Regions from separate parts of the Agrobacterium tumefaciens genome, predicted to be linked through region 1. Evidence: riboswitches for the same ligand, from Rfam matches in the RefSeq annotation. Region 1 holds a riboswitch; the other holds the start of a gene.
The links. Region 1 has a riboswitch for cobalamin ahead of CFBP6623_RS13485 (DUF1636 family protein). Riboswitches for the same ligand answer to the same signal wherever they lie in the genome.

Region 1 (3,208 bases):
ATGGAGGCCCAGCCGGTCTTTTCCGCGATCATCCGCATGCCATCGGAAAACAGCGCCGGATCGCCGCGGAAGCGGTTGACGATGAAACCTTCGATCATTGCCGCATCGTCCAGCTCAAGCACTGCCTTGGTGCCGACGAGGCTGGCGATGACGCCGCCCCGGTCGATATCGCCGATCAGGATCACCGGTGCACCGGCCGCGCGGGCGAAACCCATATTGGCGATGTCATTGGCGCGCAGGTTGATTTCAGACGCGCTGCCCGCCCCTTCCACCAGTACCAGATCGGCCTGCTGTTTCAGGCGATCGAAGCTTTCCAGCACGCGCGGCATCAGTCCCGCCTTCATGTGCTGATAATCGGCGGCCTTGGCATTGCCGACGATCTTGCCCTGCACCACCACCTGTGCACCGGTTTCGCTTTGGGGTTTAAGCAATACCGGGTTCATGTGGACGGATAGCGGCACGCCCGCCGCCCGCGCCTGCAGCGCCTGGGCGCGGCCGATCTCGCCGCCATCGGCGGTCACCGCCGCATTGTTCGACATGTTCTGCGGTTTGAACGGCATTACCGACAGGCCGCGCCGGGTGAATGCACGGGCAAGGCCGGCCACCATCAGCGATTTGCCGACATCCGAGCCGGTTCCCTGAAACATCAGCACCCGCGCAGTCATGTCAGAATTCTATCCCCGCCTGCGCCTTCACACCCGCCTTGAAGTGGTGTTTCACCAGCGTCATTTCCGTTACCATGTCGGCCGCCTCGATCAGCGGTTGCTTGGCGTTGCGGCCGGTGACGACGACATGCAGATCAGGTCTGCGGCTGGACAGGGTTTCAACAATCTCTTCCAGCGGCAGATAGTCGTAACGCAGCGCAATGTTCAGTTCATCAAGGATCAGGAGGCCGATCGTTTCATCGGCCATCAGGGCCTTGGCTTCTTCCCAGGCTTTTGTGGCTGCGGCAACATCGCGTTTCAGATCCTGCGTGTCCCACGTGAAACCCTCGCCCATGGTGCGCCAGACAACACTGTCGCCGAAAAGCGTCAACGCCTGCTGTTCGCCCGTCGACCATGCGCCCTTGATGAACTGCACTACGCCGACCCGCCGCCCGGTGCCGAGCATCCGCAGGGCAAGACCGAAGGCGGCCGTGGACTTGCCTTTGCCCGGGCCAGTATTGATCATCAGCAGACCTTTTTCGATGGTCTTTGCCGCAACTTCGGCATCCTGAGCCGTCTTGCGGTTGACCATTTTCTGCCGGTGACGTTCGGCTTCGTTGTCGCTGATGTCGCGTGTCATCGCGTTTTCCTTCTCATCCTGCGGTGCGGGACCGGATGCCCCTGCCATTCGGAGCGGCGACTATACCCAATTTGCCGCACCCGGCAATGTATGAGGGGCATGCCACGGCATTGACCCTCACCCCCGTTCAGCCTAATGGTATCGGACTGACGGTCTTTTCCCGGCAACGGGAAAAGCTAAGAGGGAACACGGTTCCACCCGGACAATGGGTCATTCCGTGGCTGCCCCCGCAACTGTAAGCGGTAAGCCCGCACCGTAAAGCCACTGGACCTCCAAGATGGGTTCGGGAAGGCGGTGTCCGGGTGTTTTGAAGCCGCAAGCCAGGAGACCTGCCGTTTCAGAAAAAAACGTCTGCCGGGCGGGGTGCTCCGGTTAGTCGGTCAGATCGAACATTGGGTTTGCGCATCTGCGCACGCCGTTTTCGATATCCGCACCCCGACGATTTTTAAAGGCGCGGGAAGCGAAACGGTTTGGATATTTCAGCGACATCTCCATGTGCAGGCGGAAACACGCAGGCTAACACGGCGTCTGGTGTTGTCGTCTTCGTTTGTCGAAGCTGTCGCGATGAAGCCGATCCCAATGCCGAACCGCGCGCCGGTTCGCGTCTCGCTGATGCCGTTATCGCAAAGGCGGAAGAATCCGGCGTCGTCGTTCGTTCCGTCAATTGCCTTGCCAATTGTAAGCGCGGCCTCAGCGCCGTGCTTCGCGGTGCCGACGGCTGGTCCTATGTGTTTGGCGGGCTGAAGCCCGATGACGCGGAAGACCTGCTGACAGGCGCGCATATGCTGGCCGCCTCCGCAGACGGCCTGATGCCCTGGCGCGGCCGCCCCGAACCATTGAAGCGCGGCATGGTGGCGCGCATTCCCCCATTCGATTTTACCGAGGAGAGATCATGAGCACCCTTCTGGACCGCGTTCCCTGCACCATCGTTACCGGCTTTCTGGGGGCTGGAAAAACCACGCTGCTGCGCGGCCTTCTCGAAAAGCTGGATGGCAAGCGGCTCGCCATCATTGTCAATGAATTCGGCGATATCGGCATCGATGGGGAAATCCTGAAGGGCTGCGGCATTGAAAGCTGCCCGGAAGAAAACATCGTCGAACTGGCCAATGGCTGCATCTGCTGCACGGTGGCGGATGATTTCCAACCCGCTATCGAACAGATTTTGAGCCGCCAGCCGAAGGTGGAGCATATCCTCATCGAAACGTCCGGCCTCGCCCTGCCGAAGCCGCTGGTGCAGGCCTTCCAGTGGCCGGCGATCAAGAGCCGCGTGACGGTGGATGCAGTGGTGGCCGTGGTGGATGGCGCCGCCCTTGCCGAAGGACAGGTCGCCCACGACATGGAAGCGCTTGCCGCCCAGCGGGCCAATGACGAGGCGCTCGACCACGATGATCCGGTGGAGGAAGTTTTCGAGGATCAGGTCGCCTGCGCCGATCTTATCGTGTTGACCAAGGCCGATCTTCTCGATGATGCCGGTCTCGACAAGGCGAAGGCCCATATCCTTGAGCATCTGCCGAAGGCGGCGAAGATCGTCGTCGCTTCGAATGGCGCCATCGACCCTGCCGTGCTGATCGGCCTGGGTCTTGCGGTGGAAGAGGATATTGAAAACCGCCGCACGCATCATGATGGCGCGTTTGACCATGAACACGACGATTTCGACAGCTTCGTCATCGACCTGCCGGCCGTGAGCGATCCGGAAGCGCTGGCGGCCCGCATCGCCGAGACGGCGGCTGCGGAAAATGTTTTGCGTATCAAGGGTTTCATCGAGGTTTCCGCCAAGCCGATGCGCCTGCAGGTGCAGGCTGTCGGTAGCCGCGTCAATCATTATTACGACCGTCCATGGGCGGTGGGTGAGGAGCGCCGCAGCCGGCTCGTTATCATTGGTGAAAAGGGCATCAACCGCGAAAAGATCGAACGGATGCTGGCC
Region 2 (3,208 bases), 1.3 Mb from region 1:
GCGAAAAAGTCGTGGAACCGATGGTCGGCGGCATCAGCGGCAGCCCGGATTACTGGTCCTGGACGGATACCGTCGGCACCATCGGGCTGGTCGTGCGGGCCGCCAACGGAACGCCGCTGATCATGAGCAACGAGCATGTCATCTGCCGGGACAATGCCCAGGTCGGCGATGACGTGTCGCAGCCGGCGCGCACCTGGTTTGGCGATCTTGCCGCCAATATCGTCGCTTTCCAGAAAGGCAACATCGTCTATCAGGGAACGACCTATGGCGTCGATGCGGCCGTCGCCAGCCCGGCGAATGGCCGGCTCGCCACCATCGGCGCAATCTACAACCTCCCCTCGCCGGTGGGGGCGGCCGTTGCGGCGCTCAACATGAATGTTACGAAATCGGGCGTGACCAGCAATATCACCAATGGCGTCGTTTCCGGCTTTTACGACGTGCAGCAGCCGAATATGCGCAACCAGATCGGCATATCGCCGCGCCGCGCCGGCGAGGTCTTCAGCCAGCCGGGCGATAGCGGCAGCGCTGTCATCGACACCGCCGGCAACAATGTCGTCGGATTGTTCTGGGGCGCAAGCGGCGCGATCAGCCTCGCCAGCCCCATTCATCCCATCCTCAATCTTTTTAACTGCACCGTCGTTTGAAGAGACGGTCGCCACCACCCTTCCCGGCTTCGGCCGGGAGGAGTGGATGTCGCCGGTCAACCGCCCCAGCGGTTACGAAACACCAGCTCCTCCAGCGGCACGCGCTGCCGCCAGCCTTTCACCGCCAGTTCCGGCTCGTTGTAGAGCGTATCGACACGGCCGAGGCAGAGCCAGGCGACGATTTCAATATGGTCGGGAATACCGAGGATGGTGCGAATGTCGCTATCGTGGAAAATACTGACCCAGCCGACGCCGACGCCTTCGGCACGCGCCGCGAGCCAGAGGTTCTGGATGGCGCAGACGGTGGAATAGACATCCGTGCGCGGATTATGGGTGCGGCCCAGCACCACCTTGCCACCGCGTGTGGGATCGCAGGTGACGCAGATGCTGAGCGGCGCCTTGCGGATGCCTTCGAGCTTGAGACTGCGATAAAGCGCCTGCTGCTCGCCCGTAAACATCGCCGCTGCCTCTTCATTGGCGCGGCTGAAGGCCACAAAGGCCGCCTGACGGATGGCAGCATCAGTGACGAGCGTGAAATTCCACGGCTGCATGAAACCGACCGAGGGAGCCGAATGCGCCGCTTTTAACAGACGCTCGACAAGTTCGTCCGGCAGCGGATCGGGCAGGAACTGGTCACGCACATCGCGGCGCGTCTCGATGGCGCGGTAAATCGCCTCGCGTTCCGCACCGGAAAACGGGCGGGCGGGCGAAAGCGCGTGGTCGAATGGGCTGGCTTGCAATGGATCGCCAGCGGACGGATCGGTCGGCATCGTTTAACCCCAACAATGCGGGCGCGCCGCTGCCGAAACCATACCGGTTTCGCGCGCACAACGCGCCTCTTCAGCAACCTGCCGCCGTCCGCGCGGTTCGGTCTATCCTGCCAGGCCGGTCTTCTGACTCGACTTCATCCGCCCCTTTCGCCTTCCCGAATAACTTCAGTGGCTTATGAAAAGGGCATCCGCCTCACAGCGCTGGGCACGTTCCGGTTTTTCACCGAATTCCCGATTCTCCCGCCGCAAGGGCGGGCACCTGACGAGAAAACTTATGATCAAGAGGACTTGCGAATGCAAGTATCGTAAGGGCGGTGCGGCAATGTGACCTCAACGAAAACCAAATCGCATCATTCCACAGGGAAATAGCGCACATAAGCGAATTCATCCCCGTCAGGCGACCAGTTGGGCGAGTTCATCGTCCCCTGCCCGCCGAAAAGCTCAAACAGCGTTTCAACATTGCCGCCATCCATATCCATCAGCCGCACCCGCACATCAAGATCACGCGGATGGTCGAAGACATCGCCGCCATAGGAGACAAACACCACCTTGTCACCTTTGGGAGACGGATGTGGAAACCAGTCACCATAGGAACTGTCGGTAATGCGCTCGACGGCGGAACCGTCCACCCGCACCCGCCAGATCTGCATCAGCCCCGTGCGGCTGGAATTGAAATAGACCCACCCACCGTCAGGCGAATAATCCGGCCCGTCATTGCGGCCCTCGCCATGGGTAAGGCGTGTTTCGACGCCGCTCTCAATATCCATGGAATAGATGTCGAAGACCTGATCGCGAATGCCGCAATAGGCGAAACTCTTCCCGTCCGGCGCCCAGCCGTGCCAGTAGGAGGGAAGGTTCTTCGTCATCAGCTTCGGCGTGCCGCCCGTCGATGGCAAAAGATAGATGGCGCTCTTGCCGAATTCCACCTTGTCGGAAATGGCATAGAGCGAACCGTCAGGCGAAATGCCGTGGTCGTTGTTGCATTGCGTCGCAAAGCCGGTATCGACCTTCTCCGGTGAGGAGTCACCGAATGGGGACAGGCGATAGAGCAACCCCTCGCTGTTCAACAGCAGATATTTGCCATCCGGCGACCAGTTCGGCGCTTCGAACAATTCCGGCGTCTGCCACACCGCCCGCATCTGCCGGGTGCGGATGTTGAAGATTTCGATGGAACTGCGCATGCTGCCTCCCGGGCTGTCGATAGTCTGGATCGGACCCTTGGCTGGTGCAGACATTCCGTTTGCTTTCGCCGCCATGGTGATTATGATCCTATGACCGCAGGCACCGTCCTGCAAATTCAAATCGGAAAAAACGCCAGCGTTCCGGCACCGCCCGTAACCCTCCCCGTTTCTCCCAGATCCGAGGTTCCGCGATGAATACCATCGCCGATCACGGCATCCGCTTCGGGCGGATCGCCGCAATGCTTCCTGTCAGAAATATCGAAAAGGCCCATGATTTTTATGTCGGTGTGCTGGGCTTCACAAAAACCTTCGAAAACGGCAACCCCGTCGGTTTCATGATCCTCAAACAGGGCAATGCCGAACTGCACCTGACATTGCAGCCCACCCATAAGGCAGCGCCCTTCAACGTGGCGCATATGATGGTCAGCGATGTCGATGCGCTGCACGCGCTCTGCAAGAGCCACGGGTTGCGCATCATCAAGGGCCTGCAGGACAAGGATTATGGCCTGCGCGCCTTTGTCTTTGAAGACCCTGACGGCAACCGCATCGATGTGGGGCAGGTTATTTGAGATGAATCGGCGGCGCGGCGTGTCCGCGCCGTCTGTTTATCCTC

Region 2: it holds a riboswitch for cobalamin, as region 1 does, so the genes downstream of both, bluB (5,6-dimethylbenzimidazole synthase) here and CFBP6623_RS13485 (DUF1636 family protein) in region 1, are expected to answer to the same signal.

The regions. Positions count from the first base shown of each region.
Region 1 is NZ_CP039903.1:2,701,269-2,704,476, reverse strand. It holds gene CFBP6623_RS13495 (cobyric acid synthase) at 1-665, opposite strand, end outside; gene cobO (cob(I)yrinic acid a,c-diamide adenosyltransferase) at 667-1,284, opposite strand; cobalamin riboswitch at 1,418-1,635, shown strand; gene CFBP6623_RS13485 (DUF1636 family protein) at 1,755-2,180, shown strand; gene cobW (cobalamin biosynthesis protein CobW) at 2,177-3,208, shown strand, end outside.
Region 2 is NZ_CP039903.1:1,403,878-1,407,085, forward strand. It holds gene CFBP6623_RS07020 (hypothetical protein) at 1-644, shown strand, start outside; gene bluB (5,6-dimethylbenzimidazole synthase) at 701-1,414, opposite strand; cobalamin riboswitch at 1,511-1,692, opposite strand; gene CFBP6623_RS07030 (TolB family protein) at 1,765-2,595, opposite strand; gene CFBP6623_RS07035 (glyoxalase superfamily protein) at 2,787-3,164, shown strand.